2 regions of the Streptomyces sp. NBC_01428 genome follow, and region 2 is predicted to be linked to the other one. Evidence: predicted binding sites of a transcription regulator. Region 2 holds the regulator's gene; the other holds the start of a gene.
What was found. The regulator HrcA, encoded in region 2, represses chaperone genes, less so after heat shock. The targets are predictions, from matches to a motif close to TTNGCACTCNGNNNNNCNGAGTGCNAA.

Region 1: the regulator HrcA is predicted to act here: its motif matches at 1,904-1,930, upstream of groL (chaperonin GroEL).

Annotation. Positions count from the first base shown of each region.
Region 1 covers NZ_CP109499.1:5,117,120-5,132,999, forward strand. The annotation lists gene thrC (threonine synthase) at 1-728, shown strand, start outside; gene OG406_RS22275 (MoaD/ThiS family protein) at 725-1,000, shown strand; gene OG406_RS22280 (cold-shock protein) at 1,444-1,647, shown strand; gene groL (chaperonin GroEL) at 2,056-3,681, shown strand; gene OG406_RS22290 (phospholipase D-like domain-containing protein) at 3,808-6,306, opposite strand; gene OG406_RS22295 (NADH:flavin oxidoreductase) at 6,608-7,726, shown strand; gene OG406_RS22300 (DUF397 domain-containing protein) at 7,798-8,004, opposite strand; gene OG406_RS22305 (helix-turn-helix domain-containing protein) at 7,988-8,827, opposite strand; gene OG406_RS22310 (hypothetical protein) at 8,943-9,179, shown strand; gene OG406_RS22315 (hypothetical protein) at 9,176-9,376, shown strand; gene OG406_RS22320 (hypothetical protein) at 9,431-10,018, opposite strand; gene OG406_RS22325 (PTS transporter subunit EIIC) at 10,053-11,453, opposite strand; gene murQ (N-acetylmuramic acid 6-phosphate etherase) at 11,470-12,405, opposite strand; gene OG406_RS22335 (MurR/RpiR family transcriptional regulator) at 12,564-13,484, opposite strand; gene OG406_RS22340 (hypothetical protein) at 13,542-13,934, shown strand; gene OG406_RS22345 (DUF4031 domain-containing protein) at 13,931-14,197, shown strand; gene OG406_RS22350 (GNAT family N-acetyltransferase) at 14,267-15,370, opposite strand; gene OG406_RS22355 (Cmx/CmrA family chloramphenicol efflux MFS transporter) at 15,391-15,880, opposite strand, start outside.
Region 2 covers NZ_CP109499.1:6,127,685-6,143,564, reverse strand. The annotation lists gene OG406_RS26570 (16S rRNA (uracil(1498)-N(3))-methyltransferase) at 1-745, opposite strand, end outside; gene OG406_RS26565 (nitronate monooxygenase) at 742-1,836, opposite strand; gene dnaJ (molecular chaperone DnaJ) at 1,950-3,083, opposite strand; gene hrcA (heat-inducible transcriptional repressor HrcA) at 3,084-4,100, opposite strand; gene OG406_RS26550 (MBL fold metallo-hydrolase) at 4,280-5,011, shown strand; gene OG406_RS26545 (DUF3097 domain-containing protein) at 5,043-5,849, shown strand; gene hemW (radical SAM family heme chaperone HemW) at 5,940-7,172, opposite strand; gene OG406_RS26535 (SpoIIE family protein phosphatase) at 7,288-9,459, opposite strand; gene OG406_RS26530 (HAMP domain-containing protein) at 9,641-13,753, shown strand; gene OG406_RS26525 (response regulator) at 13,763-14,344, shown strand; gene OG406_RS26520 (AMP-dependent synthetase/ligase) at 14,450-15,880, opposite strand, start outside.

The DNA.
Region 1 (15,880 bases), 1.0 Mb from region 2:
ACGGCGGCGAGCTGGTCGGCATCCAGGGCAACTACGACGACGTGAACCGCTTCTGCTCCGAGCTGATCGGCGACCCGGCCGGCGAGGGCTGGGGCTTCGTCAACGTCAACCTCCGCCCGTACTACGCCGAGGGCTCCAAGACGCTGGCGTACGAGATCTGCGAGCAGCTCGGCTGGAAGCTGCCGGACCAGCTCGTCGTGCCGATCGCCTCCGGCTCCCAGCTCACGAAGATCGACAAGGGCCTCCAGGAGCTGATCAAGCTCGGACTCGTCGAGGACAGGCCCTACAAGATCTTCGGCGCCCAGGCCGAGGGCTGCTCGCCGGTCTCCGTCGCCTACAAGGCCGGCCACGACGTGGTCCGTCCGCAGAAGCCGGACACCATCGCCAAGTCGCTCGCCATCGGCAACCCCGCCGACGGGCCCTACGTGCTCGACATCGCGCGGCGCACCGGCGGTGCCGTGGAGGACGTGAACGACGCGCAGATCGTCGACGCGATCAAGCTGCTCGCGCGCACCGAGGGCATCTTCGCGGAGACCGCGGGCGGGGTGACCGTCGGCGTCACCCGCAAGCTGATCGAGAGCGGTCTGCTCGACCCGTCCCTGACCACCGTCGTCCTCAACACCGGCGACGGCCTGAAGACTCTGGACGCGGTGGCCTCGGACACCGGGCTGACCGCGACCATCCGCCCGAACCTCGACTCCTTCCGAGAGGCTGGCCTCGCATCATGAGCGTCAACGTCCGCATCCCCACCATCCTGCGCACCTACACGGGGGGCGCCGCCGAGGTGACGGCCGAGGGTGCGACCCTCGCCGAGGTCATCGCCGACCTGGAGAAGAACCACACGGGTATCAGCGCGCGCGTCCTGGACGACCAGGGCAAGCTGCGCCGCTTCGTCAACGTGTACGTGAACGACGACGACGTGCGCTTCGAGCAGGGCCTGGAGACGGCGATCCCGGACGGTGGGGGCGTGTCGATCATTCCGGCCGTCGCCGGAGGCTGATCGTTACCCTCGGTAATACCGAACACGAAGAGTTCATCGAATTGCCCCCTCCGTGAGAGAAGTGGAGGGGGTAATTCCATAGGGTTGACCGGGGTAGGGTTGGGGAAGTCGCCCCGTTCTGGATGTTGGTTTCATGCCGGACGCATATGAGTTCTTTCCCGGCAGCCGACAAGAAGTAGCCAAAGTGCCCGGCCTTTTTGAGCCGTTTATGGCATTTACGGGGCCCGACTTGCCCTGGATCTCCGCGAATTATCCCCATACCGGCGATCGGTCGTGCCCAGAATTCTCGTCCGATTGACCTGTTGCAGACGGCAGTTGGACAGATACATTCAGCCGCGGTCGACGCGTTCCGGCGCACACCCCCAACCCGTTGGGGGGTGGAGGTCTGACCCGGATCCGCGAAGTGCGGGTCTGTGCAAGGGCCAGTAATAGGGGAGTTAGGCATGGCTCAGGGCACCGTCAAGTGGTTCAACGCGGAGAAGGGGTACGGCTTCATCGCGGTCGACGGTGGTGCGGACGTCTTCGTGCACTACAGCGCGATTCAGATGGACGGCTACCGCACCCTCGAAGAGGGTCAGCGAGTGGAGTTCGAGATCTCGCAGGGCCAGAAGGGTCCGCAGGCGGACATGGTCAAACTCGCCGTCTGATCGGGCGCGAACGACCACCGACGCAACTCACGCCGAGGGGCTCGCATCCCACCAGGGATGCGGGCCCCTCGTGCGTCTTCCCTCTGCTTGCCTCCGCGCGCGCGGGCGCGCGAGCGCGCGCCTGTCGGAGGCTTCGCGCAGGGGCCGGTTTTGTGGGAGGCGCTTGCGCCCGCCCGTCGCCCGACCGCCACCCCTCAACGAGCTCGCTTCGCGAGCGCACCTTGCACTCGGCGGGGTCGAGTGCTAATCATTGGCGTTAGCACTCTCCCAGTGAGAGTGACAGAACTTGGATCGGGCCAGCGAGGTCCGCAGGCCGGTGGGGCAAGGAACCACAGGGCATGCAGGCCGTCCGTCGCGGGCGCCGGCGCGATCCGGAGCAATCCACCCCGTCCGGGAGGACCACTTCACATGGCCAAGATCATCGCGTTCGACGAGGAGGCACGGCGCGGTCTCGAGCGCGGGATGAACCAGCTCGCCGACGCCGTCAAGGTCACCCTCGGCCCCAAGGGCCGTAACGTCGTCCTCGAGAAGAAGTGGGGCGCGCCCACGATCACCAACGATGGTGTTTCCATCGCCAAGGAGATCGAGCTCGAGGACCCGTACGAGAAGATCGGCGCCGAGCTGGTCAAGGAAGTCGCCAAGAAGACGGACGACGTCGCCGGTGACGGTACGACCACCGCGACCGTCCTGGCCCAGGCACTCGTCCGCGAGGGCCTGCGCAACGTCGCCGCCGGCGCCAACCCGATGGCCCTCAAGCGCGGTATCGAGAAGGCCGTCGAGGCCGTCTCCGGTGCCCTGCTCGAGCAGGCCAAGGATGTCGAGACCAAGGAGCAGATCGCTTCCACGGCCTCCATCTCCGCCGCCGACACCCAGATCGGCGAGCTCATCGCCGAGGCGATGGACAAGGTCGGCAAGGAAGGCGTCATCACCGTCGAGGAGTCCCAGACCTTCGGTCTGGAGCTGGAGCTCACCGAGGGTATGCGCTTCGACAAGGGCTACATCTCGGCGTACTTCGCCACCGACATGGAGCGTATGGAGGCCGTCCTCGACGACCCGTACATCCTGATCGCGAACTCCAAGATCGCGAACGTCAAGGACCTGCTCCCGCTCCTCGAGAAGGTCATGCAGGGCGGCAAGCCGCTGCTGATCATCGCCGAGGACGTCGAGGGCGAGGCCCTGTCGACCCTGGTCGTCAACAAGATCCGTGGCACCTTCAAGTCCGTCGCCGTCAAGGCTCCGGGCTTCGGTGACCGCCGCAAGGCCATGCTCGGCGACATCGCCATCCTCACGGGCGGCGAGGTCATCTCCGAGGAGGTCGGCCTCAAGCTGGAGAACGCGGGTCTGGACCTGCTGGGCCGTGCCCGCAAGGTCGTCATCACCAAGGACGAGACCACGATCGTCGACGGCTCCGGCTCTGCCGACCAGGTCGCCGGCCGGGTCAACCAGATCCGTGCCGAGATCGAGAACTCGGACTCGGACTACGACCGCGAGAAGCTCCAGGAGCGTCTGGCGAAGCTGGCCGGCGGCGTGGCCGTCATCAAGGCCGGTGCCGCCACCGAGGTCGAGCTCAAGGAGCGCAAGCACCGCATCGAGGACGCCGTTCGCAACGCGAAGGCGGCCGTCGAGGAGGGCATCGTCGCCGGTGGTGGCGTGGCTCTGCTCCAGGCTTCCTCGGTCTTCGAGAAGCTCGAGCTCACCGGTGACGAGGCGACCGGCGCCAACGCCGTGAAGCTCGCGCTGGAGGCCCCGCTCAAGCAGATCGCCGTCAACGGTGGTCTCGAGGGTGGCGTCATCGTCGAGAAGGTGCGCAACCTTCCCGTCGGCCACGGCCTGAACGCCGCGACCGGTGAGTACGTCGACATGATCGCCGAAGGCATCATCGACCCGGCGAAGGTCACGCGCTCTGCCCTGCAGAACGCCGCCTCCATCGCCGCGCTGTTCCTCACCACCGAGGCCGTCATCGCCGACAAGCCGGAGAAGGCGGGCGCTGCCCCGGCCGGCGGCGGCATGCCGGGCGGTGACATGGACTTCTGATCCCCTCGCGGATCAGCGGTTCGTCGCAGTACGACACCGAGGGCGGCACCCCTGAAGGGGGGTGCCGCCCTCGGGCGTTCCCGCTCTCCCGCCGCGCCCGTCACGGCGGCGGCGGGAGAGGGGTGATCAGGAGTTGGAGAACGCGTCGCGCAGCCGCATCTCGTTGAAGCCGTTGGCGTCGTAGTCGTCCGAGTACGTCAGCGCGAGCCGGCCGTTCGAGGCCGTGGCCACGGCCGGGCCGCCCTGCCCGCCGCCGGTCACCACGTTCATGCGGGTGGCCGGAAGCCTGCCGGTCGTCGTGCCGTCCGCGTTGAAGCCGCGGGCCCACACGTCGTCCTGGCCCGCGTACCGGGTGGCCGGGTTGCCGACGATCACGTCGAAGGCCTCCTTCCACGCGACGACGAAGGTGCCGTCGTCGGCGACCGCGACATCGGCGTCCGCCTGGTCGGAGACCGGCCGCTTGCCGTCGACGTAGGGGCCGGTGTCGGTGCCGTCCTCGGCGGTCCGCCGGTCCGCCGCCGCGGGAGTGCCGGTCGCCGAGAAGAAGCGCTGGTTGATCCGCTGCGGCCGCACCAGTGTGCCGGTGCCGGTGGTGTACTCGTCGGTCCAGGCGACGACGAACCGGCCGTCACCGGTGGAGGCCACCGCGGGCTTGGTCTGCTGCCCGTCGGCGAGGGAGTTGCCCACCTTGCGGGCCACGGAGAAGCCGCCGGAGGTGTTCAGCTTGGCGACACCGATGTTGAGGCCGCCGTTGCCGTCCGCGTCCTCCTCCCAGGCGATCACGGTGTTCCCGGCGTCGTCGATCGCCGCGTCGGGCCGGCGGTTCGAGCCGGCGACACCGGAGTTGACGGTGCTGACCTGCACGTCCTGGTAGCGCAGCGCGCCGGTCGGGGACCAGCTGCTCGCGTAGACCTGGTTGAGGGTCGAGCCGTCGGCCGTGCTCTCCCAGGCGACGCTGTACGAGCCGTCGCCGGCCACCGCGACCGCCGGCCGCAGCTGGTCCCCGTCACCGGAGGCGTGCGGGCGCGGCAGCGTGGTGACGGTGCCGCCCGGGGTCACCTTGCGGACCGCGATGTCGGCGTACTTGTTGCCGTCGTCGTCCTTGGCCCACACGACGATCGCGTTGCCCTGGTCGTCCACGCCCACGTCGGGCTTCTGGTGCGACCAGGTCGTCCCGGTGCCGGTGTTGCCGTTGCTCAGCAGCTTCTCGTCCCACAGCGGCACCCCGTCCTTGTACAGGCGCAGGTACACGTCGGTGCCCAGCTCGCTGTCCGAGGCGTCGTGCCGGTCGCCCTGCTCGTAGGCCACCGCGGTGTAGACGGACGAGGTGCCGCCGGAGGCGACGGCGCTGTAGTGCTGGTCGCCGTTCGTACCCACGTTGACCCGGGAGTAGTGCTGGGACGTCGAGCCGTACTTCGCGGCGTCGAGGTCGACCGCGCTCGCGCGCACCTTGTTGAAGTTGGCGACGTACGCCTGGTAGGTGCCCGCGTCGTCGATGCGCAGAATCGTCTCGTCGTTCGTCTTCAGCGAGCCCGCGGTCCAGTTGTGGGAGCCCGTGTACACGTGCTGGACCTGGGTGCCGTCGCTCTTCTTCCACTCCGTCAGCAGGTACTTGGAGTGGGTGGTGCCGTGGTTGCAGGAGGCGCCCGCCGAGGTCTTGTAGCGGCAGCCGCCGGGGCGGTTGCCGTAGGCCGCGATGTCGAGGGCGGTCAGGTCGTTGATGCCCTTGTTGCCGCCGCCGTCACTGAGGTCGCGCGCGTTCGCGTCGACGCTGCATCCCTCGGACCGCTTCGTCGCCAGGGCGTCGTAGACGGCCGGGCGGGTGGTCCGCTGGTCGAGTTCGGCGGCGGAGATCCGGATCCTCCCGTCCATCGAGCAGTCGACCTGGTCGATGAACGAGGCCAGGATGTCGGCGTTGCCGTAGTGGGCGGCGTCCGAGGCGGTGTTGCGCGGCGAGAAGTACGCCTCGACCGGGGAGGCGGGGTCGCCGGTGGTGTAGTCGTACGTCGTGTGCAGGCTGTCGCCGGCGTGCTTGACCTGGTCGTTGAAGTGCGCGCGGTAGCGGGAGGCCAGGGTCGCGTTGCCGGACACGACGACCGCGTTGTTGATCTCGCCGTCCTGGCCGCCCGCGAGGTTCTGCGAGGCCTGCCAGACGACGTTCTTGCGTCCGTCGGTCAGCGAGTCGAGCACGAGGTACTTGTCGTGGTCGATCGCGTTCGCGTCGCCCGAGCCGTTGCCCAGGCACCCGCGGGAGCACCAGGTGAGGGTGGAGCCGCCGGTGAGCGCGAGGCTGTCCAGGTCGCTGCTGGGCCGGTTGGCCGACTCCGAGATGATGCGCAGCGTGACGCCGCGGCTCTGGGCGGCGGTGAGCTTCGCCCGCAGGTCCGCGCTGTTGAACCAGTACATGCCCATGTACAGGGTCGAGCCGGGAGCCGCGAGGTCGATCAGGTCGCCGACCGAGACGTTGATCGAGGAGTCGTAGGTCGTGGGCTTGGGATAGTTGAAGACCGACGTGTAGTTCCCGGAGACCACGGTCTCGGCCCGGGCGGTGGCCGGAGCTAAGAGGGTCGCGCCGAGAGCCAGAGGCGCGACGAGCGCGGCCGCCCGTCGTATGTGTCTGCCCATCAGTTTCCTTTTGTTCGGAGCCTGTTCGAATCGATCACATCCTAGGGACAGGCGCGGGCCCCTCTTCGCCCGCTGCCGGAGGCGCGTGATCCTCCCCGCCGCCCGCCCGTGGCCGAGCGGGCCCGCGGCGGTGCGGGCGTGGCCCGGATCACACGGGCCCGCGCGGGCCCGCCGGAATGCGGTGCCGGATGTCGTGGTTGACGCTGACGGGCAGTCGATGCACGCGCACATACCGTGTGGGATCCTCCGCCCCCGCAGAACGCCCGACGTGCCACCGACGAGCTCTCCGAGGAGCCCCCACATGACAGACGCCGCGTCCCGCGCCGCCGACATCCTTGCCCGCCCCGTGTCCGTGAACGGTCTGACCGTCCCGAACCGGATCGCGATGGCCCCGATGACCCGGATGTTCTCGCCGGGCGGCGTACCGGGGGAGGACGTCGTCGGCTACTACGCGCGGCGTGCCGCGGCGGGTGTCGGCCTCATCGTCACCGAGGGCACCTACGTGGGCCACGACTCGGCGGGCCAGAGCGACAGCGTGCCGCGCTTCCACGGCGAGGACCAGCTCGCCGGCTGGAAGAACGTCGCCGACGCCGTGCACGCGGCCGGCGGCACGATCGTCCCGCAGCTCTGGCACATCGGCATGGTCCGCAAGGCCGGTGAGCCGCCCTTCGCCGACGCCCCCGCCGTCGGTCCCTCCGGCGTCACCTCCGAGGGTGCCGAGGTCACCGGCAAGGCCATGACCCAGCAGGACCTCGACGACGTCATCGAGGCGTTCGCCAAGGCTGCCGCCGAGGCCGAGCGCATCGGCTTCGACGGAGTCGAGCTGCACGGCGCCCACGGCTACCTGCTCGACCAGTTCTTCTGGGCCGGCACCAACCGCCGCACCGACGCCTACGGCGGCGACCCGGTCGCCCGCACCAAGTTCTCCGCCGAGATCGTCGCCGCGGTCCGCGCCGCCGTCTCGCCCGAGTTCCCCGTCCTCTTCCGCTACTCGCAGTGGAAGCAGCAGGCGTACGACGCCCGCCTCGCGGAGACCCCGGAGGAGCTGGAGGCGATCCTCGCCCCGCTCGCCGCGGCCGGAGTCGACGCCTTCCACGCCTCCACCCGCCGCTACTGGGTGCCCGAGTTCGACGGCTCGGAGCTGAACCTCGCCGGCTGGACGAAGAAGATCACCGGCAAGCCCGCCATCAGCGTCGGCTCCGTCGGCCTGGACGGCGAGTTCCTCAAGGCCTTCCAGGGCGAGGGTTCGTCGGTGCGCGGCATCGACGACCTCCTCGACCGCCTGGAGCGCGACGAGTTCGACCTCGTCGCCATCGGCCGCGCGCTGCTCCAGGACCCGGAGTGGGCCGCCAAGGTGCTGGCCGGCCGCTTCGACGAGCTGAAGCCGTACGACGCCGCTGCGCTGAAGACGCTCAGCTAGTCCGAGCCTGCCTGAAGGGGCGGCGCCCGCTGTGACGCGGGCGCCGCCTCTTTTTCTTTGGCCCGCTCCGGTCAGCCCTCGGCGCCGACGTGCCCGACGAACACGGCCCACGCGGAGGCGCCGAAGGCGATCACGGGGCCCAGGTTCTTGGAATCCCGCACGGGGACGAGGGTGGGGTGACCTTCGGCGACCTCCAGGCAGTCCCCGCCGCTGGCTCCGCTGTACGTGGACTTCTGCCAAGTGGCGTGGCTCAGGTCGTATTCAGGGCTGTTCCTCATGCGCGTAATCCTCCGCCACCGAGTCGATCAGGGCCAGCGATTCCTGCGGTGAGAGGGCGTCGGCCGCGAGCAGGTGGAAGGTCAGATCGTGGTGGGCCACCGTGGCCGAGTCGTCCTCCAACCGGCCTGTGCCCAGCCCCTGTAGGTAGGCCAGGGGCGGTGCCGCGTCGAAGGTCATCAGCTTGAGGGAGCCCTCCATGGCCATGTGCGCTCCAGCTGTGAACGGCAGCACTTGCACGATGACCCGGTGCTCCCTGGCGAGCGTGGCGATGTGACACAGGGCCTCAGCCATGATCGGCCCCGCTCCCACCATCCGGCGAAGTACAGCCTCGTCAAGGACCGTCCACAACAACGGGCTTGTTGGATCGTCGAGGAGGTGTGCGCGCTCCAGCCGAGCGGCGACCAGCTCTTCGATGACCTCTTCCTTTGCCGTCGGTCGCCCTCGGCGGAACATCGCCTGCGCATACGCCCTGGTTTGCAACAAGCCGGGAATCAGCGTCGGCGCGTACTCCCTGATCGCCGAAGCAACCGCCTCCGCCTCCGCCGCCTCTGCGAAGTGGTCCGGGTACTTGGACCGGGCCAGCGCCCGGCAGTTGCGCTCGAAGAACCCCTTCGTGTTCAGGATCTCGTCTATCTGGACCGCGTATTCGAGATGCAGCCGCCGCGTCCCCGCCTCCAGCTGGCCGATGAACGAGCCGCTCACGAAGAGGGGTTCGCCCAGCTCCGCCTGGGAGAGCCCCGCGTTCTCGCGGGCGTACCGCAACTCCGCGCCGATCATCGCGCGGGGCGAGGAGGAGGGGTCGAGGTCCTTCGGTCCGGGCATGGCAACTCCCTGTCACACAGGTGGGGTTGTTGAGACGCAGACTCTGGCCAGGTTAGAGGGGTGATGGCCACGCTGGGTGGTGAAAGCGAACACTCAGCGTGGAGGGAACGGTCCGATGGAGATGACTCCGGGTACCCGGGTACGGCCGACGGAGGAGATCGTGGCGGAGCTGAAGGCGGCGCTGACCGGCGTCGGCGTGGTGCTGCCGTCGCTGCGGGTCGATCCGGTGACCGGGGCGAGCGACGAGCCGTTCGCCCTGGTCGCGCTCGGCCGCTGCAACGTCGGCACCGCGCAGAAGCTGACCGCGGTGCTGCGCGCGTGCGGCGGCACGGGCGAGGGCGGCGGCGCGTGAGCGAGGAGTACGCGGTCGACGAGCGGGACGGCCGGCTCGGGCAGGTGATGGGACGCGAGGGCGGGCTGGTCCAGCTGCGGCCGCCGGGCGGCGGGCGCGAGTGGGACTGTCCGCCGGAGTGCCTCGGGGAGCCGTCGCCGGGGGACCTGCTGCGGGCACGGGTGCGGCGGCTCAACGCGGAGACGCGGCTGCCGTGAGGGACCGGCCCGGGTGGTCACCGGTGAGGGGACCTCCGGGCCCGTCGCCGGACGCTAGAGGTTGCCCATGGGCTCGATGTCGACCTTCACCGGGGTGCCCCAGATGCGGAGCACCTCGTAGTCGGTGAACTCGTGGACGAGGCGGTAGGCCATGCCGGGGCGGGGGGTGCGGCGCTCGGCGGCGAGGTAGCGCTCGGCCTCGTGCCGGTCGCGGCGCGGGGTGCCGCACAGGTGCCACTCCTGGCCGGTCCACACCTCGGGGAGCCAGCGCTGCTGCGGCTGGGGGCGGTCGCCCCGGACCCCGTACCGGGACATGGCCCGCTCGGGCATCTCGTCCGGCGCGGGCGTCCGGACGTGCGTGTACGCGTCGTTGACCTCGGTGCGGCGGGCGGCGCGGCGGCGGGTCTCGCAGAGCAGGCAGCGGTCGGGTGCGCTCTCGTCCACGGGGCCGTTCGGATGCTCCGAGCAGCGGGTGGTCGGCGCCGCCGTCGTCACCGTCTCCTCCAGCAGGTCCAGGGCCCGCTTCAGGTCCGCCTTGACCTCGTGCAGCTTGGCGTCGGGGGTGTCGGCGTTCAGGGCGTCGCCGTGCTCCCCGAGCACCCGCAGGGCGCGCCCGAGGGCGGTCAGCTGTGCGTGGTTCATGGTCCCAGCGTCGCACGCGCCGCCGACAGTACGGCTACGCGGCGGCCGGTTCCGGGCTCGGGACGCGTGTCCTGTGGTCCAGGCCGAAGAAGTAGGTGGCCGCGAAGCCGACGGCGTACCCGGTCAGCAGGCCGCCCGCGTAGATCGCCGCGGTCAGGCCGAGCCCGCGGTTGCCGGACAGCAGCGGGAACAGGGCCCAGCCGGAGGGGCCGATGGCGGTCGAGCCGACCCGGTCGCCGAGCATCGAGAAGAAGCCGATGAAGGCGCCGCCCGCCGCTCCGCCCGCGCAGGCGGTGAGGAAGGGGCGGCCGAGGGGGAGCGAGACGCCGTAGATGAGGGGCTCGCCGACGCCGAGGAGACCGGCGGGCAGCGCGGAGCGGATCGTCGTGCGCAGCGAGGTGTCGTGGCGCAGCCGCACGTACACGGCGAGGGCGGCGCCCACCTGGCCCGCGCCCGCCATGGCGAGGACGGGCAGCAGCACGGTGTACCCCTGCTGCTCGATGAGCGTGGTGTGGATGGGGATGAGGGCTTGGTGCAGGCCGAGCATCACCAGCGGCAGGAACAGGGCGCCGAGGACGAGGCCGGCGAACGCGCCGGTGGTGGAGAGGAGCCAGTTCGCGGCCGTCCCGATGGCGGAGGACAGCTCACCGGCCGCGTACATCAGGGCGTACAGCGTCACCAGGCCGGTCAGCAGCACGGTCAGGGTCGGGGTGACGAGGACGTCCAGGGCGGTCGGGACCCAGCGGCGGCACCACTTCTCGACGTACGTGCCGAGGACGGCGGCGGCCAGTGCCCCTAGGACGCCGCCCTGGCCGGGGGCGAGGGTCATGCCGAACACGGTCACCTTGGCGACGCCCGCGTAGACGACGACCGCCGCCACCGCGCCGCCCAGGATCGGGGTCCCGCCGAACTCCTTGGCGGTGTTGTAGCCGACGAAGACGGCGATCAGCGCCATGAAGCCGCCGGCGATCGCGGCGAGGGCGGGCGTGATGCCGGTCAGCACACCGAGGTTGACGAGCAGGCCGTTCAGGCCCGCGATCACCCCGCAGCCGATCAGCGCCGGGATCAGCGGCACGAAGATGTCCGCGACCCGGCGCAGCAGCAGCTTGAGGGGCGTCGCGTTGCGCCGGGTCCGGTCGGCCTTCAGTTCGGCGCCGCGCAGCGCGAGACGCTCGGCCATGGGGGTCAGCAGTGCCTCGAACTCCGGGGTCACCCGGGCGACCGTGCCGGGGCCCAGCACGATCTGGTAGCTGTCGTCGTCCGCGACGACGCCGAGGACGGCGGGCAGCGCCCGCAGGGCGCCCTCGTCGACCAGGCCCCGGTCCCGCAGACCCAGCCGGAGCCGGGTCATGCAGTGGGCGACGGTGAGGACGTTCGCGGGGCCGCCCACCAGGGGGAGGATCGCGGCGGCTGTGGTGGAGTCCGGTGTACGCACTCCCCGAGCGTGCTGCTCAGCCGGACGCCTTCGCCAGCGCGGCACGCAGATGGCCCTGGCTCTCCTCCAGAAGGCGGGCGGCGGTCGGCCCGTCCACCGCGCCGAGGATCGTCAGGATCGCGTTCTTCACCTCGCCGTCGGTGGCGGCGAGCGCCTGCTCGATCTCCTCGTCCGAGGCACCGGTCGCGAGCGCGACGATCCGCCGGGAGCGGGCCCGCAGCTTCTCGTTCGAGGCCCGTACGTCGACCATCAGGTTCCCGTACGTCTTGCCGAGCCGGATCATCGTGATCGTCGACAGCATGTTCAGCACGAGCTTCTGGGCGGTGCCCGACTTCAGCCGGGTGGAACCGGTGAGCAGTTCGGGGCCCACCACGACCTCGATGCCGTGGTCGGCGGCGGCCGCGAGCGGGCTGTGCGCGTTGCACGACAGGCCGACCGTCAGCGCGCCGTGCGAGCGGGCGTGCTCGACCGCGCCCACCGCGTAGGGGGTGCGGCCGGAGGCGGAGACGCCGACCACCGTGTCGTCGGCGGTCAGCGCGAGCGCGTCGAGGTCGGCGGCGGCCAGCTCCTTGGAGTCCTCGGCGCCCTCGATCGAGGTGGACAGGGCGGTGGGGCCGCCCGCGATCAGGCCGACGACCCGGGTGGGGTCGGTGTTGAAGGTGGGCGGGCACTCGGAGGCGTCGAGCACACCGAGGCGGCCCGCGGTACCGGCGCCGGCGTAGACCAGGCGCCCACCGCGGGCCATGCGCTCCGCGATGCCGTCGATCGCGGCGGCGATGAGGGGGAGCTGCGCGGCGACGGCGGTCGGCACCGTCGCGTCCTCCCCGTTCATCAGCCGGGCGATCTCCAGCGTGGGCAGCCGGTCGATCTCGGACAGTTCGGGGCGGAACGCCTCGGTGGTCAGCGTCTCCAACTCTGCTCGAAGATCGCCGTAGTTGGGCAGGGAGGTCATGACGGGAGCGGCTCTTTCCGGTGAGGTGTCGTACCGCGCCCGGAGAGGGGCGCGGGCGGGACGACGTACGGCACCGTCACGCGGGTGGCGTCAGGCCGCCCACGGACCGCAGTCTCCCTGCTGAATCAAGTCCCCCGGTTTTGTGTCCCGCGAGGCGGCTATCGGCCGCCGCGCGGAGTATGGCGGTGCGCCAGGGCCTCGTAGGAGGCGGACAGCGCGGGTGCCGCCGTCTCGTAGGTGCGCTGGGCGACCCCCACGAACAGGCAGTCCACCACGAGGAGCTGGCTGGTGCGCGACGACATGGCCGCGGGCCGCAGCTCGCTCTCGCGGGCGGTGGAGGTGGTGAGGATGTGGTCGGCGTACTGCGTGACCGGTCCGCCGGGACGCCCGGTGATCGCGATCGTCGTCGCCCCGTGCTCGAAGGCGACCCGGAGCGGTTCGATGACGTCGCCGGTCGAACCGGAGTGGGTGATGGCGATCGCCACGTCCTTCGCGCGCAGCTGCACCGCGTTGGTCACCGCGAGGTGCGGGTCGCTGTGCGCGTTGGCTATCAGCCCGATCCGCATGAGCTTCTGGAAGAGGTCCTGCGCGACCAGGCCGGAGGCGCCGACGCCGTAGATGTCGATGCGGCGGGCGGCCGCGATGGCGGCGACGGCCGCGCCGAGCTGCACGGTGTCCAGCGAGGCGGCGGTGTCGGCGAGGGTCTGCTGCTCGTCGTAGGCGAGCTTCGCGACGACGTCGGCGATGGGGTCGTCGACCGCGATGTCGGCGGTGACCGCAGGAGCCCGGCCCGACTGCTGCTGGGCGGCGAGCCCGGCGAGCGCGAGGCGTAGGTCCCGGTAGCCCGGATAGCCGAGGAGGCGGGCCGTGCGCACGACGGTCGCCTCGCTGGTGCCGGTGAGTTCGGCGAGCCCGGTGACCGTGAGGGCCGCGCAGCCGGCCGGATCACCGGCGACGGCCTCGGCGACCCGCTGCATGGAGCGCGTCATCGAGGGCGCGAGGGTCCGCACCTTGGCCGCGAGGGCGGCAGGGGCGGGCGGAGCCTCGCCCGCGAAAATTTCCTTCACGTTCTGGGTCACATGATGAAAGATATTTTCCTTTGGGGCATACGGTCAAGGGTGCGCACAATGGGGGGCATGGACCCCAGCGACAGCCCCCTCAGCCCTCTGGAACAGGCGCTCCACGCGGCCCGTGCCCGTGTGCTCGCCGACCTGATCGCGGGCCAGGTCGCCCAGGCGGACGTCGTCTCCCTCGTCGAGGACTCGGTCGTGCAGCGCCGCTGGTGGGTCGAGCAGTGGCCGGAGGGCGCCGGATTCGTCGCCGGGCTCGTCGCCCAGGACGTGCAGGACGCGCTCCTGGAGCGGCACGGGCGCTGGCCGCTCTGCCCGGTCTGCGGCAGCGGCGACCCGCACGCCCTGGAGGTCGAGCCCGAGCTGGGACCCGACCCGCACTGGGTGTGCCACCAGGCGGGCGTGAAGGTCTCCCCGGTGGGATCGCTCGGTTCGGCGACCGGCACGGCCCCCGCGTGACCGTCTACATCGACCCGCCCACCTGGCCGGGCCACGGCCGGGTGTGGTCCCACCTGATCAGCGACGTCTCCTACGACGAACTCCACGCCTTCGCCGCGACGCTGGGCGCACCCCGCCGCGCCTTCGAGCGCGACCACTACGACATCCCCTCGCACCGCTACGCCGCCGCCGTGGACGCGGGGGCCGTCGAGGTCAGCAGCCGCGAGGTGGTGCGGCTGCTGCACGGGGCGGGACTGCGGCGGCGCAAGCACCCGGCCGGCTGACCGGTCCCGGCCCGCTCCGGCCGGGAGTGCCGCCCGCCGCGTCCCACCGCCGTGGAGCGAGCGGCCCGGTCAGCTCTCGCGGACGTACAGCCGCAACGACGCCTCCAGGTCGTGCAGTTCGTACGCCGCCCGTTCCTCGTCCTCGCTCACCCGGGTGAACCCGGCCCGCGCGATCACCCGCTGGGAGGGGGCGTTGTCCTGCTCGATGGCCGCGAACAGGAGCTTCACGTCGTCGCGGGCCAGGGCGTGCTCCGCGAGGGCGCACAGCGCCTCGGTCGCGTAACCCCGGCCGCGCGCGGTCTCCGCGAGGTCGTAGCCCACCTCGGCGCGCCCCTCCTCGTCGGGCACCCCGTGGAAGCCGATCCCTCCGACCGCCAGCCCGTCCTCGCGCCGCACGAGCACGAACATGCCCCACTCGGGCCGGTGCGTCCCCGCCTCGTACGCCTTCACCACCATGCCCGCGGCGTCCCGCGTGCCCTCGAACGGGCCGCCCTCGATCCACGCGAAGCCGCCGGTGCCGCCCGCGCGGAGGTCGGCGGCGGCCGCCGGGGTGACGCCCTGGAGCGTGAGCCGCTCGGCGTCGATGACCAGGTTGTTGCGCCAGCGCCACTCGGCGACCGGGGCGCGGCCGGGCAGGTCGGCCCGTCCGGTGGCCCACAGGAGGGTGTTCCAGGGGGCGCCCGGTTCGGGCCGGACGTGCGGGAAGATCCGGGTCAGGACCCAGGTGCACAGCTCGGCCGGCGGCCGGTAGGCGAGGGCGAGGCCCTCGGCGATGTCGTGGGTGTGCAGCAGGACCTCCGCGACGCCCATCGCGGCGAAGCCCTCGCGGTTCGCGCTGCGGAACGGGAACGGGTGGAAGGCCCGCACCTCGCGCGGGGTCGTGCGCACGGCGGCGGCGAGCAGCCCGCCGGTCGCCTCGATCACGTCGACGGCCCCCGCGTTGTCGGTGCCGTCGTCCAGCGTGATCTCGAACGGCACGTAGGCCGTCGTGGCCCGGCCCGCCAACTGCCCCGCGTACGCCACGAGATCACTCGCGATGTGCTCGGCGGTCCGCCGGCAGCTCCACTCCAGACCTCCCGCCCCGACCTCCCAGTCCAGTCCGGCCGCCGGCCGCAGCAGCGCGGCACAGTCCCGGACGGCTGCCTCCACCTGGTCCCCACCCGTGTCTCCCATGCGGCCGAGGATAGGACGGATCACGCTTCGGAACACACGGGATCGGCCGTCGCGCCCCCGGTTCCGACGATCCGTGATCCCGGCGTCCGGCGCTGCAGGCGCAGCGAGACGACGGCCAGGGCGATGGCCGCCGTGGTCAGGGCCGCGCCCGCCCAGGCGGTCGCCCCGTAGCCGAGGCCCGCGTCGATGACCGCCCCGCCGAGCCAGGGCCCGGCGGTGTTGCCCAGGTTGAAGGCGGCGGTGGTGGTGGCCGCGGCCAGGGTCGGAGCGGCGGCGGCCACGTTGAACATCCGCGCGTTCAGGGCCGGGGCGGTGCAGAAGCAGGCGACGCCGAGGAGGAAGGAGAGCAGGACCGCCGCGACGGCGTACCGCCCGAGGAGGGCGAACGCGACGAGCACGACCGTGTCCGCCGCCATCCCGGTGATCAGCACCCGGAACAGGTGCGCGTCGGCGAACCGCCCGCCGATCGCCGTCCCGAGGAGCGCGCCCACCCCGAACAGCGCCAGCACG
Region 2 (15,880 bases):
ACCAGCGGCCGGTGCGGGCCAGCAGCAGTGCGGCGGCCACGGTCCCGGCCGTGGACGTACGCAGCACCGTACGCCCGAGGTGGAACGTCCTCGCGCCCGCCTCGGTGAAGAGCGCGACCTCCTCGGGGGAGATCCCGCCCTCGGGGCCGACGACCAGGACGATCTCCCCGGACTCGGGCAGTGCCGCGGTCGCGAAGGGCTCGGTGCCCAGCTCGGTGTCCTCGTGCAGGACGGCGGCGAGGTCGGCTTTGGCGAGAAGTGCGGCAACCTGTCGGGTCGACATGGCGTCCGCGACCTCCGGGAAGCGCACCCGGCGGGACTGCTTGCCGGACTCGCGTGCGGTGGCGCGCCACTTGGCGAGCGCCTTGAGCCCCCGGTCGCCCTTCCACTGGGTGATGCAGCGGGAGGCGGCCCAGGGGACGATGCCGTCGACGCCGGTCTCCGTCATGGTCTCGACGGCGAGTTCGCCCCGGTCGCCCTTGGGCAGCGCCTGGACGACGGTGATCCGCGGTTCCTCGGCCGGCTCCTCGCTCACCGAGTCCATCCGGACGACGAGCCGGTCCTTGTCCTCGGTGTCGAGGACGACGCAGTCCGCCCAGCGGCCGGCCCCGTCGGTGAGGACGACGTCCTCGCCGGCGCGCAGCCGCTTCACGGAGACGGCGTGGCGTCCCTCGGGTCCGTCGAGGACGTAGCGTCCGCCGCCGCCCGCGTCGAAGTGGTCGACGAGGAACACGGGTGCCGTCATCGGGCCGTGCCCCCGTCCGGGGTGTCGCCGGGCGACGACAACGCTGTCCTGGCGGCGGCGAGTTCGGCGACCAGCACCTCGACCAGCTGTGCGGCGGGCAGGTCGCGCGCCATGCGGTGGCCCTGGCCCGCCCACAGCGCCATGCCCTGCGCGTCGGCCGCCTTGGCGGCCGCCTTGCGCAGCGGCGAGGTGAGGTGGTGGACGTCCGGGTACGCGGCGGGGGCGTAGGGGCCGTGCTCGCGCAGGAACCGGTTGACCAGGCCGCGGGCCGGGCGTCCGGAGAAGGCGCGGGTCAGTTCGGTGCGTACGAAGAGCGGGTTGGTCAGGGCGTCCTTGTGGACGGCGTTCGCGCCGGACTCGGGGGTGGCGAGGAAGGCGGTGCCGAGCTGGGCCGCGTCGGCGCCGGCGGCGAGGACGGCGGCGATCTGGCTGCCGCGCATGATGCCTCCGGCGGCGACGACCGGGATGTCCACGGTCTCGCGGATCTGGGCGACCAGCGAGAGCAGTCCGATGCCCGCGCGGTCGGTCTCCGGGTTGTCGCGGTGGGTGCCCTGGTGTCCGCCGGCCTCGACGCCCTGGGCGATGACGGCGGCGGCGCCCGCCCGCTGCACGGCGAGGGCCTCCTCGGCCGTGGTCGCGGTGACCAGGGTGAGGGTGCCGGCGCGGTTCAGTGACTCCAGCACGTCCTGGGCCGGGATGCCGAAGTGGAAGGAGACCACCGGCACCGGGTTGTCGAGGAGGACGGCGAGCTTGGCGTCGTAGCCGTCGTCACGGCCGCTGTCCGGGTCGCCGAGTTCGGTCTCGTACCAGGCCGCCTCACCGGCGAGCTGGTGGGCGTAGACCTCGACCGCCGAGGAGTCCGCGTACTCCGGCTGCGGCATGAACAGGTTGACGCCGAAGGGACGGCCGGTCAGCCCGCGCAGCTGTTTGATCTCCTGGTACATGCCGTCGGCCGTCTTGTACCCGGCGGCGAGGCATCCGAGCCCGCCGGCCTCGGACACGGCGGCCGCGAGCTGGGGGACGGAGACGCCGCCCGCCATGGGGGCCTGCACGATCGGGTGAGGGAAGAGATCGGTCAGCGCGGAGGACATGACGGCATGTTGTCACGTCCTCCGTACAAGTCCGAATCCGGCCGTCCGCTCGGTTACGGGGTGGCGCGGCGGGCGGTCACGGGGCGGGAATACCGCCCCGTGCCGCCGTCGCGTCAGCGTCCGTTGAAGGCGTCCTTCAGCCGGGAGAAGAGCCCCTGCTGCCCGGGCTGGAACTGGCCGGTGGGCCGCTCCTCGCCGCGCAGCGCCGCGAGCTCGCGCATGACCCGCTCCTGCTCCGGGTCGAGCTTGGTGGGCGTGGTGACCTCGACGTGCACGATGAGGTCGCCCCGGCCGCCGCCGCGCAGGTGCGTGACGCCCCGGCCGTGCAGCGGGATCGACTGGCCGGACTGCGTGCCCGGACGGATGTCGACCTCCTCCATGCCGTCGAGGGTCTCCAGGGGCACCTTGGTGCCGAGGGCTGCGGCCGTCATCGGGATCGTGACCGTGCAGTGCAGGTCGTCGCCGCGACGCTGGAACGTCGAGTGCGGCAGCTCGTGGATCTCGACGTACAGGTCGCCGGCGGGGCCGCCGCCGGGGCCGACCTCGCCCTCGCCCGCGAGCTGGATCCGGGTGCCGTTGTCCACACCGGCCGGGATCTTGACCGTGAGGGTGCGGCGGGAGCGGACCCGGCCGTCGCCCGCGCACTCGGGGCACGGGGTCGGGACCACGGTGCCGAAGCCCTGGCACTGCGGGCACGGCCGCGAGGTCATGACCTGGCCGAGGAAGGACCGCGTCACCTGGGACACCTCGCCGCGGCCGCGGCACATGTCACAGGTCTGCGCGGAGGTCCCGGGTGCGGCGCCCTCGCCGTTGCAGGTCGCGCAGACGACGGCCGTGTCGACCTGGATGTCCTTCGTGGTGCCGAAGGCCGCCTCGTCCAGCTCGATCTCCAGCCGGATCATGGCGTCCTGGCCGCGGCGGGTGCGCGAGCGCGGTCCGCGCTGCGACGCCGTGCCGAAGAAGGCGTCCATGATGTCCGAGAAGTTCCCGAAGCCGCCAGCGCCGAAGCCGCCGGCGCCTCCGCCCTGCTGGGACAGGGGGTCGCCGCCGAGGTCGTAGACCTGCTTCTTCTGCGGGTCCGACAACACCTCGTAGGCGGCGTTGATCTCCTTGAAGCGCTCCTGCGTCTTCGGATCGGGATTGACGTCCGGGTGCAGCTCGCGCGCGAGCCTCCGGAACGCCTTCTTGATCTCGTCCTGGGACGCGTCGCGGCGCACGCCGAGTACGGCGTAGTAGTCCGTGGCCACTTACGACTCCGCCAGGATCTGTCCGACGTACCGTGCCACCGCTCGTACCGCTCCCATCGTTCCCGGGTAATCCATGCGGGTCGGGCCGACCACGCCGAGTTTGGCTACTGCCTCGCCGCCCGAACCGTAGCCGACCGAGACCACGGACGTGGAGTTGAGTCCCTCATACGCGTTCTCATGACCGATTCGCACGGTCATGCTCGAATCCCCGGCCTCTCCAAGCAACTTGAGGAGCACGACCTGCTCCTCCAGCGCTTCGAGCACCGGACGGATGGTGAGAGGGAAGTCATGTCCGAAACGGGTGAGATTGGCGGTCCCGCCGATCATCAGCCGCTCCTCGGTCTCTTCGACAAGTGTCTCCAGCAGGGTGGAGAGCACTGTCGAGACCGTACCCCGGTCCTCCGCCTCGAAGGCGTCGGGGAGGTCCTGCACGAGCTGCGGGACGTCCGCGAAGGGGCGGCCCGCAACCCGGCTGTTGAGCCGGGCCCGCAGATCGGCGAGAGAAGTCTCACCGAACGGGACGGGGCAGTTGATCATGCGTTGCTCGACCCGGCCGGTGTCCGTGATCAGCACGAGCATCACGCGCGCCGGGGCGAGCGAGAGCAGTTCCACGTGCCGCACGGTCGAGCGGGTCAGCGAGGGGTACTGCACGACGGCGACCTGCCGGGTGAGCTGCGCGAGCAGCCGCACCGTCCGGCCGACGACGTCGTCGAGGTCGACGGCTCCGTCCAGGAAGTTCTGGATGGCGCGCCGCTCCGGCGCGGTCATCGGCTTGACGCCCGCGAGCTTGTCGACGAAGAGCCGGTATCCCTTGTCCGTGGGGATGCGTCCGGCGCTGGTGTGCGGCTGGGCGATGTAGCCCTCGTCCTCCAGGACCGCCATGTCGTTGCGGACGGTCGCCGGCGAGACGCCGAGCCGGTGACGCTCGGTGAGCGCCTTGGAGCCGACCGGCTCCTCGGTGCCCACATAGTCCTGGACGATGGCGCGGAGCACCTCGAGCCTGCGTTCACTGAGCATCGCGCACACCTCCAGAAGTCGACTCCGTGGTCTTCGTGGCCTTCGTGGCTTTTCGCCTGGCACTCAACGCGCCCGAGTGCCAGCGTTCCCCGGGCCAGTGTACGGCGGTGAGGCACGACCCCGGCAAGGGCGGGCCTGCGATGTCGTGCGCGACACCCGGTCACCGCTAGCGTCGCCGTATGAGGCTGACTTGGGAAGAGCTGGGGTGGGAACGGGTGACGCCCCGGATCGGCCGGCGGCGGCTTCCGGGCTGGGACTGCACCGTCGGGCTCGTCGTCGGCGGGGACGCGGCGCTGATGATCGACGCCGGGTCGGGTGTCGCGGAGGGCGCGGCGCTGCGCGCGGAGGCGGAGCGGCTGCTCGGCCCGGGGCGGCACGTGACGCACCTCGCACTCACCCACCCGCATTTCGACCATGTCTTCGGCGCCGTGGCGTTCGCGGGCGCCGAGGTGTTCGTCGCGGACGGCTCGTCCGGGGTGTACGAGCACGGTCGTGAGGAGCTGCGGGCGGACGCGGTGCGCAACGGGCTGGACCCCGGGGCGGCACGGGAGGCGGCGGACGCCCTCGTACGCCCCGCGCACGGCGTCCGGGGCACCCGGGACCTGGAACTCGGCGAGGGCGCCCTGGTGCGGCTGGTGCGGATCGGTGAGGGCCACACCGCCCACGACCTCGTGGCCGTGGTGCCGGGCGACCCTTCGGTGGTGTTCTGCGGCGACCTGGTCGAGGAGTCCGGCGAGCCGCAGGCGGGCCCCGACGCGGTCCCGTCGCGCTGGCCGGCGGCGCTCGACCGGCTGCTCGCACTCGGCGGGCGGGACGCTGTGTACGTGCCCGGCCACGGAGCGCTGGTGGACGCCGCGTTCGTCCGCTCGCAGCGGGACGAGCTGGCCGCGCGTTTCGGCGTGTCGCGGTGAGCCCCGGCGTGCTTCTCCTATCGTCATGCGAATGCGCCAGTACTCTCCGGACCTGACCCCGCCGTGGAAGAAGCCCAAGCCCGTGCCCGAGGTCCCGGCGGACCCGGGTCTGGTGGTCGAGGAGCCCGGCACCGGTTTCTGCGGCGCGGTGATCGGCTGCGAGGCGGGCACGGTGACCCTGGAGGACCGCTTCGGCAAGCACCGGGTGTTCCCCATGGAGCCGCGCGGCTTCCTGCTGGAGGGCAGGGTGGTGACGCTGGTCCGCCCGGCGTCCGCGGCACCCGTACGTCCCAGCCGTACCGCGTCCGGCTCGGTGGCGGTGCCCGGCGCCCGCGCCCGGGTCGCGCGGGCGGGCCGCATCTACGTGGAGGGCCGCCACGACGCCGAACTGGTCGAGCGGGTCTGGGGCGACGACCTGCGCGTCGAGGGCGTCGTCGTGGAGTACCTGGAGGGCGTCGACGACCTTCCCGCGATCGTCGAGGAGTTCGCGCCGGGCCCGGACGCCCGGCTCGGCGTGCTCGTCGACCACCTGGTGCCCGGCTCGAAGGAGTCCCGGATCGCCGCGGCGGTGACGAGTGAGCACGCCCTGGTGCTCGGCCACCCCTACATCGACATCTGGGAGGCCGTGAAGCCGTCCTCCGTGGGCATCCCGGGCTGGCCCCGGGTGCCGCGCGGCGAGGACTGGAAGACGGGCGTGTGCCGGGCCCTGGGCTGGCCGGAGAACACCGGCGCGGCCTGGCAGCACATCCTGTCCCGGGTCCACTCCTACAAGGACCTCCAGCCCGAACTCCTGGGCCGCGTCGAGGAACTGATCGACTTCGTCACGGCGCCGGAGTAGGCCGGACCGCGCCACGGCCGGGCACGGTCGCGTCCGGCCGCCCGTCCGGTGGTGTCCGGGGCCGCGGTGGCTTCCTGCGTCGTCGTCCGGTCAGTCGACCAGGTCCCGGACGACCGCGTCCGCGAGGAGGCGGCCGCGCAGGGTGAGGACGGCGCGGCCCTCGTCGTAGGGGCCCGGTTCGAGGAGGCCCTCGGACAGGGCGCGGCGGGAGGCCGTGCGGCCGTCGGGGCGGAGCAGCGAGAGCGGGCAGCCCTCGCGCAGCCGCAGTTCGAGCAGGATGCGCTCGACGCGGCGGTCCTCGTCGGAGAGGAGTTCGCGCCCGGCGCCCGGGGACCGGCCGGAGGCCAGCGCCGCCGCGTAGGCCCCGGGGTGCTTCACGTTCCACCAGCGGACGCCGCCGACGTGGCTGTGGGCGCCGGGGCCCGCGCCCCACCAGTCCGCGCCGCGCCAGTACAGCTCGTTGTGCAGACATCGGGCCGCCTCGGTGGTGGCCCAGTTCGACACCTCGTACCAGTCGAAGCCCGCTTCGGCCATCACCTCGTCGGCGATGAGGTAGCGGTCGGCGTGGACGTCGTCGTCGGTCATCGGGACCTCGCCGCGGCGGATGCGGCGGGCGAGCTGGGTGCCCTCCTCGACGATGAGCGCGTAGGCCGAGACGTGGTCGGGGCCGGCGCCGAGGGCTGCTTCGAGGGAGGCCCGCCAGTCGTCGTCGGACTCCCCCGGGGTGCCGTAGATCAGGTCGAGGTTCACGTGCTCGAAGCCGGCCGCGCGGGCCTCGGCGACGCAGGCCTCGGGGCGGCCGGGGGTGTGGGTGCGGTCCAGCACCTTCAGCACGTGCTGCCGGGCGCTCTGCATCCCGAAGGAGACGCGGTTGAAGCCGCCGGCGCGGAGCGTCGCGAGGTACTCCGGGTCGACCGACTCCGGGTTCGCCTCCGTGGTGATCTCGGCGTCGTCCGCGAGACCGAACTCGTCACGGATCGCCCCCAGCATCCGGACGAGGTCGTCGGCGGCCAGCAGGGTGGGCGTGCCGCCCCCGACGAAGACGGTGCGGACGGGACGCGGGTCGTCGCCGAGGACCTTGCGGGCGAGGCGGACCTCGTCGGTCAGGGTGTCCGCGTAGTTGTCGCGGGAGGCGAGCACGCCTCCGGTGCCCCGCAGCTCGGTCGCCGTGTAGGTGTTGAAGTCGCAGTACCCGCAGCGGGTCGCGCAGTAGGGGACGTGGAGGTAGAACCCGAGGGGCCGCTCGGCCGCCCCGGCCAGGGCGTGCGCGGGCAGCGCCCCGTCATCGGGGACGGGCTCACCGTCGGGGAGTGCGGAAGGCATGCGTTCCATTGTCCAGCACGGGCGGAGTGAACGGTCCCGGCCTGTGGACGAACGGGCGCGCTCCTCGTCGCCCGGCCTGTCGCCGGGGCCGGACCGGGGCGGGGCGGGGCCGGGGCTACTCGGCCTGTAACACCAGCAGGGCCATGTCGTCCTCCGGCGGGCGGCTCCCGAACTCGTGCACGAGTGCGCGGATGCGTTCCGCGACCAGCTCGGCGTTCAGGCCGGTGCACCCCGTGAGGGCGTGCGCGAGCCCGTCGTCGTCGTCGAACTGCCGGGTCCCCTCGCGCCGCTCCGTCACGCCGTCGGTGACGCAGAGCAGGGTGTCGCCGGGGTGCAGGTCGAAGGACTCGGAGGTGTAGCCGGGGTCCTCGAAGACGCCGAGCAGGGTCTGCGGACGGGCCACCTCCCGTACGTCGCCGTCGGGGGCCAGCAGCAGCGGCAGCGGGTGTCCGGCCGAGGCGAGGGTGCAGCGCACGCCGCCCTCGAAGGGAACCAGTTCGCCGTAGAGCATGGACAGGAAGCGGGTCTGCGGGCCGAGATCGGTGCCGAGCCCGGGGCCGCCGGCCGCCACGAGCGCCCGGGCCGCCGCGTCGGCGGCCTCGGTCGCGTCGTCGAGGAGGAGCTGGTTGAGGCGGTCGAGGACGTCCGCCACGTCGTAGCCCTCGCGGGCCAGCAGCCGCAGCCAGGGCCGGGCGAGCCCGATCACGACGGCGGCCTCGGGGCCCTTGCCCTGGACGTCGCCGACGGCGAAGCACCAGCGGCCGTCCCCGGCCGGGAACACGTCATAGAAGTCGCCGCTGGGGCCGCCCTTGTCGAGCGGCTCGTAGACGAGGGCGCTGCGCACGCCGGGGATCTCGGCGACCGCGCCCGGCAGGAGCCCGCGCTGCAGGACCCTGCTGATGGTGGCCTGGCGCGCGTACTGGCGGGCCGCGCCGATGGCGAGCGCGATCCGGCGGCTCAGGTCCTCGACGAGCCCGCTGACCTCGTCCGCGAAACCGGTGGGTCCGGCCCTGCCGATGACGAGCGTGCCGAGCGGACGGCCGCCCGCGATCAGCCGGTACGCCAGGGCGGCGCCGCTCGCTCCGCGCGGGCCCAGCGCCTCGCCGGGCCAGGGCACGGGCACGGCGCGGGAGCGGACCGCGTCGGGCAGCCGCGGCGGGTCCTTCTCCAGGGCGTCGCGCAGGTCCTCGATGAGGTTCTCGCTGCCGTGCCAGACCCGGGCCAGCCGGGGTCCGAGGGCGAGCCCGAGTCCGCCGGCCCGGTCGGTGGCCTCGTCCTCCAGCCACACCGCGCACCAGTCGGCGAGCCGCGGGACGAGGAGCTGTCCGGCGAGCGCGGCGACGAGGTCCTCGTCGAGCTGCCCGGCCAGCAGGTCGGAGGCCTCGGCGAGGAAGGAGAGGGCCCCGCGGTCGAGCCAGTCCCGCCCCTCGGAGGGGTTCCGTGGGCCGCCGGGGGCCGTGCCGGCCGGGGTGACCGCGTGGAAGCCGGACGGGTCGAGGGCGTCCCCACCCGGGACGGACGCCCCGTGCCCCGGGACCGGCGCCGCGAAGACGGACGCGGTCGCGGTGGGGCCCGCCGGACCCTGTCCACCGGGGCGGTGGGCACGCGTGCGGCGGCTCCCGGAGGCGCCGTCGGCCGGCCCGGCCTGCGCGCCGTTCTTCCCGCCGGTACCCGCGGCGCCGTCCGTGCCCGCCCGGCCGCCTCTCCCCGTGAGGTCGTCCCCGTCCACCGCGAACACGTCGGCCGAGGACGGGGCGTCCGCCGTGAACGCGTCGGCGCCGCCGTCGAGCAGCAGGCGCGCCCAGACCGTCTTGACGCCCGGGCGGTAGGTGATCCCCCAGGCCTCGGAGAGGGCGGAGACGAGACGCAGGCCCCGCCCGTACTCCGGTGTCCCGTAGGGGCGTTCGGGACTGTCGTCGCGTATCGCGCGGGCGGGGTGATGATCGGTCACCTCGACGACCAGCGGGCCGGGCGGGCCGTCGGGGGCGTGCTCCAGGCGGCACAGCAGCTCGACGTCGGTGCCCGCGTGGACGACGGCGTTGGTGACGAGTTCGCTGACCACCACGGCGGCGTCGTCGGTGAGCCGGTCGTCGATGATCTCCGCGCCGGGCAGGGCCAGTTCGGCCCAGCCCACGAGCGTGTCACGGAGGTAGCGGCGGGCGGCTCCGGGGGCGAGCGGAGTGCCCGGCAGGGTCGTGCGGGCCACGGTGTCCTGGCCGGCCCGGTGGTGCGCGGGCGCACCCGGAGCGCACGCCATGGACTCGCGTTGCGTCGGAATGGCCCCCACGGTGCGGCTCCCTGAGCAGTTCGGACGAATACACCTCAGCCGGTGCGGACAGGGTGACAGACTGACCGCGCCCATAAGCGTCGAGTCACCGAAGTGGGCCGTCATGAGTGAGAACAGTGGTATGCATGTGCTCGAAGACGGACAGATTCGAGCATCGGAGCTGCGCCCCCTGCTCGCCGCGATGACCGCGGCGCGGGACGGCGACTTCAGCAAGGTGCCGGAGACGGCGCACGGTCTGGTCGCCGAGCTGAACACGATGTTCAACCAGATCATGGACCGCAGTTCGCACTTCAACTCCGAGGTACAGCGCGTCCGCAGGGAGCTGATCCGGCACGGACGGCTCGACGAGCGGCTCGCGGCCAGCCCCGGCGGCGGCAAGTGGACGACGCGCGTGGACGACGTGAACCAGCTGCTCGACGCGCTGGTGGCGCCCGCGGCGAACGCGACCCGCGTGCTCGACGCGGTGGCCGGCGGCGACCTGACCCAGCGTGTCGACCTGCACGACGGCAACCGTCAACTGCGGGGCGACCTGCGCCGGCTGGGCCGCGCCGTGAACAAGATGGTCGACCAGCTCTCCCTGTTCACCGGCGAGGTCACCCGGGTCGCCCGCGAGGTCGGCACCGAGGGGCGGCTCGGCGGCCGCGCCAAGGCGACCGGCCTGTCCGGGAGTTGGCGGGACGTGACCGAGGCGGTCAACACGATGGCCTCACGGCTGACCGCCCAGGTGCGGGACATCGCCCTGGTGACCACGGCGGTGGCACGCGGCGACCTGACCCGTACGGTGACGGTCGAGGCGACCGGTGAGCTGCTGGAACTGAAGCTCACCGTGAACACGATGGTCGACCAGCTCTCCGCGTTCGCCGACGAGGTGACCCGGGTGGCCCGCGAGGTCGGCACCGAGGGGCGGCTCGGCGGGCGGGCGCAGGTGCGGGGGGTGTCGGGCGTCTGGAAGGACCTCACCGACAACGTCAACTTCATGGCGTCCAACCTGACGTCACAGGTTCGAAATATCGCACAGGTCACCACGGCGGTCGCCAACGGTGACCTCAGCCAGAAGATCACGGTCGACGCCCAGGGCGAGATCCTGGAGCTGAAGTCGACGATCAACACGATGGTCGACCAGCTCTCCGCCTTCGCCGACGAGGTCACCCGCGTCGCCCGCGAGGTCGGAACCGAGGGCAACCTCGGCGGCCGGGCGCAGGTGCGGGGCGTGTCGGGCGTCTGGAAGGACCTCACCGACAACGTCAACTTCATGGCGGACAACCTGACCTCTCAGGTCCGCAACATCGCCCTCGTCTCCACCGCCGTGGCGCAGGGCGACCTCGGCAAGAAGATCACCGTCGAGGCGAAGGGCGAGATCCTGGAGCTGAAGTCGACGATCAACACGATGGTCGACCAGCTCTCCGCCTTCGCCGACGAGGTCACCCGCGTCGCCCGCGAGGTCGGCACCGAGGGCAACCTCGGCGGCCAGGCGCAGGTCCGCGGGGTGTCGGGCGTCTGGAAGGACCTCACCGACAACGTCAACTTCATGGCCCTGAACCTGACCTCGCAGGTCCGCAACATCGCCCAGGTCACCACCGCCGTCGCCAACGGCGACCTGTCGAAGAAGATCACGGTCGACGCCCGGGGCGAGATCCTGGAGCTGAAGGACACCGTCAACACGATGGTGGAGCAACTGCGCGCGTTCGCCGACGAGGTGACCCGGGTGGCGCGCGAGGTCGGCACGGACGGGCGGCTCGGCGGACGCGCCCAGGTTCTCGGGGTCTCGGGCGTCTGGCGGGACCTGACCGACAACGTCAACTACATGGCGGACAACCTGACCTCGCAGGTCCGCAACATCGCCCAGGTGGCCACGGCGGTGGCGCAGGGCGACCTGTCGAAGAAGATCGACGTGGACGCCCGCGGCGAGATCCTCGAACTGAAGACGACGATCAACACGATGGTGGACACGCTGTCGTCGTTCTCCTCCGAGGTCACCCGGGTGGCCCGCGAGGTGGGTTCGGAGGGCCGGCTCGGCGGCCAGGCACGGGTCGAGGGCGTGTACGGCACCTGGAAGCGCCTGACGACGAACGTGAACGAGCTCGCCTCCAACCTCACCACCCAGGTCCGCGCGATCGCCGAGGTGGCGTCCGCGGTGGCCCAGGGCGACATGTCCCGCTCGATCACGGTGGAGACGCAGGGCGAGGTCGCCGAGCTGAAGGACAACATCAACCTGATGGTGGCCAACCTGCGCGAGACGACCCGCGCCAAGGACTGGCTGGAGTCGAACCTCGCCCGCCTCGCCGCGCTGATGCAGGGCCACCGCGACCTGATGGAGGTCGCCGACCTGATCCTGCGCGAGCTGACCCCGCTGGTGAACGCGCAGTACGGAGCCTTCTTCCTCGCCGACCCCGAGGAGGACGAACCCGCGCTGCGCACGGCCGTGCCCGCCAAGGGACTCGCGTTCATCGCCGGGTACGGCGCGGCGCAGGGCGCGACCGTCGACACCGGCGGCATGCCGGTGCACGGGCTGGTCCGGCAGGCGGCCCGCGAGAAGAAGCGGATCCTCGTCGAGGAGGCCCCGCCCGACTACATCAAGATCAACAGCGGGCTCGGGGAGGCGGCTCCGGCCAGCGTCGTCATCATCCCGATCCTCTTCGAGGACAAGCTCCTCGGTGTCATCGAACTCGCCTCGTTCTCCCGCTTCTCCGACGTCCACCTCGCCTTCTTCGACCAGTTCGTGAACACCATCGGCGTCGCCATCAACACGATCATCGCCAACTCCCGTACGGAGTCGCTGCTCGGCGAGTCCCAGCGGCTCGCCATCCAGTTGCAGGACCGTTCCGACGAACTCCAGTCGCAGCAGGCGGAGCTGCAGCGGTCCAACGCCGAACTGGAGGAGAAGGCGGCCCTCCTCGCGACCAGCTCGCAGTACAAGTCGGAGTTCCTGGCGAACATGTCGCACGAGCTGCGCACACCGCTCAACTCCCTGCTGATCCTGGCCCGGCTGCTCTCCGACAACCCCGACGGCCGGCTCTCCGACCAGGAGGTGCAGTTCGCGACGACCATCCACCGCTCGGGCTCGGACCTCCTCCAGCTCATCAACGACATCCTCGACCTGTCGAAGATCGAGGCCGGCCGGATGGACGTACGCCCCAAGAGGCTGCCGCTCATCAAGCTCCTCGACTACGTCCACGCCACCTTCCGTCCGCTCACCCACGACCGGGGGCTCGCCTTCGAGGTGGCGGTCGGCGAGGACGTGCCGCGCGAGATGTGGTCCGACGAGCAGCGGCTCCAGCAGATCCTGCGCAACCTGCTCTCCAACGCCATCAAGTTCACCGCGAGCGGCCGCGTCGAGCTGCGCGTCGACCGCGTCACGGACCCCGACCGGAGTCGGGAGAGCGGCGACACCGTGATCGCCTTCGCCGTCTCCGACACCGGCATCGGCATCGCCCCGGAGAAGCTCCCGGTGATCTTCGAGGCGTTCCAGCAGGCCGACGGCACCACCAACCGCAAGTACGGCGGCACGGGCCTCGGGCTGTCCATCAGCCGGGAGATCGCCGGGCTGCTCGGCGGCCGGATCGTGGCCGAGAGCACACCCGGCAGGGGCTCCACCTTCACGCTGTACGTGCCGGTGGTGAGCCCCGGGAACGCGGCGACGGGACCGACCCGCGAGGACCATCTCGTCGCCCTGCCCGAGCAGTTGTCGGCCGAGCCCTACACGGTCCACGGCACCGACGACACCTGGCCGGCCCCCACCAAGCTGGAGGCCTGGCAGGCGGGCCGGGCGGGCCGGGTCCTGCCGGGCAGGCGGGTGCTGATCGTGGACGACGACATCCGCAACGTCTTCGCGCTGACCCATGTGCTCGGCCGGGTCGGCATGCCCGTGCTGTACGCGGAGAACGGCCGCGAGGGCGTCGAGACGCTGGAGCGCAATCCCGACGTCGAACTGGTGCTGATGGACATCATGATGCCGGAGATGGACGGCTACGAGACGATCTCCGCCATCCGCCGCGCTCCCCGCTGGATGGGGCTGCCCATCGTCGCGCTGACCGCGAAGGCGATGCCCGGCGACCGCGAGAAGTCCATCGCGCGGGGCGCCAACGACTACGTACCCAAGCCGGTGGACGTCGACCGGCTCCTCACCGTCGTCTGCGCCCTCCTCGATCCCGAGGGTACGGACGACGGGGAGGAGCCGGACGCCCCCGGTACTGCGGAAGGCGGGGGGACCGCCACCGGCCCGGACACGGCTGCCGCCGAACCGGCGGCCGACGCACCGCGGGGGCGGGGCACCGACAGGACGCGGACCGAGTGAGGCACCGTCATCATGAGTGAGGCAACGAACGGCGAGCGCGCGAGCATCCTCCTGGTCGACGACATGGAGGACAACCTGATCGCCCTGGAGGCCGTCCTCGGCTCCCTCAACGAGCCGTTGGTACGGGCGCGTTCGGGCGAGGAGGCGATGAAGGCACTGCTGCGGCAGCGGTTCGCCGTCGTCCTGCTCGACATCCGGATGCCGGGCATGGACGGCTTCGAGACGGCCGCGAACATCAAGCGGCTCGACCAGACCAAGGACGTTCCCATCATCTTCCTGACGGGCACGGACGCCGACGCGGGCTACGCCTTCCGCGGGTACGCGACCGGGGCCGCCGACTATCTGACGAAGCCGTTCGACCCGTGGGTGCTGCGCGCCAAGGTCACCGTCTTCCTCGATCTGCACCGCAAGAACCGGCAGTTGGAGCGCCTGCTGGCCCGTGAAGAGGAGCGGTTCGACGAACTCGCCGACCGGCTCCGCGGCATCGAGAGGCAGCTCGCGGCCGGCACCCTCGACGACGCGGCAGGACTCCGCGAGCAGCTGGGGCGGATGGAGGCGCTGCTCGCGGACCTGCGCCGGGACCGGGCCTAGGACCCGGCGGCCGCGTCCCGGCAACGGCGTCGGGGGCCGTGCACGACTGCGCCCCCGGTCGAGACCGGGGGCGCAGAGGTCGCGGGCGCGGGACCGGGCCGGGGGCTACGCCTCGCGGCTGCCCGCGTACATCTCGTCGATCAGGTGCTTGTACTCCCGCTCGACCACCGGGCGCTTGAGCTTGAGGCTCGGGGTGATTTCGCCGTGCTCGACGTCCAGGTCGCGGGGCAGGAGACGGAACTTCTTGATGGTCTGCCAGCGCTGGAGACCTTCGTTGAGCTCCTTCACATAGCCCTCGACCATGGCGACCGTCGTGGGCGCGGCGACGACCTCGGCGTACGACCTGCGCTCCAGGCCGTTGTCCTTCGCCCACTCCATGATCGACGGCTCGTCGAGCGCGATGAGGGCGGTGCAGAAGTTCCGGTCGGCGCCGTGCACGAGGATGTTGGAGACGTACGGGCAGACCGCCTTGAACTGACCCTCGACCTCGGCGGGCGCGATGTACTTGCCGCCCGAGGTCTTGATGAGGTCCTTCTTGCGGTCGGTGATCCGCAGGTAGCCGTCCGGGGACAGCTCACCGATGTCGCCGGTGTGGAACCAGCCGTCGGCCTCCAGCACCTCGGCCGTCTTCTCGGGCAGCCCGTGGTAGCCCTCCATGATGCCGGGGCCGCGCAGCAGGATCTCGCCGTCGTCCGCGATGCGCACCTCGGTGCCGGGGAGCGGCTTGCCGACCGTGCCGGTGCGGTAGGCCTCGCCCGGGTTGACGAAGGAGGCGGCGGAGGACTCGGTGAGTCCGTACCCCTCCAGGATGTGGATGCCGGCGCCGGCGAAGAAGTAGCCGATCTCGGGCGCGAGGGCGGCGGAGCCGGAGACGCAGGCGCGCAGGTTGCCGCCGAAGGCCTCGCGGATCTTGGCGAAGACGAGCGTGTCGGCGACCTTGTGCTTGGCGCCGAGCGCGAAGGGCACGGAGGCGGAGCCGGTACGGCGGAAGTTGTCCTGGCTGACCTTCGCGTACTCGCGGGACACCTCGGCGGCCCACTGGAAGATCTTGTACTTGGCGCCGCCGCCGGCCCGTGCCTTGGCCGCGACCCCGTTGTAGACCTTCTCGAAGATGCGCGGGACGGCCGCCATGTAGGTCGGCTGCACCACCGGCAGGTTCTCGATGATCTTGTCGACGCGGCCGTCGACGGCGGTCACGTGCCCGACCTCGATCTGGCCGGAGATGAGGACCTTGCCGAAGACGTGCGCGAGCGGCAGCCACAGGTACTGGACGTCGTCCTGGCCGACCAGGCCGGTGGAGGCGATCGCCTTCGCCATGTACGACCAGTTGTCGTGCGGCAGCCGGACACCCTTGGGGCGGCCCGTGGTGCCGGACGTGTAGATGAGGGTGGCGAGCTGGTCGGCGGTGATCGCGCCGACGCGCTCCTTGATCAGCTCGGGGTGCTTCTCCAGGTAGGCGGCGCCGCGCTTCTCCAGGTCGGCGAGGGTGAGGACCCAGTCGTCGCTCTCCGCGCCCTCAGCGTCGATGACCACGAC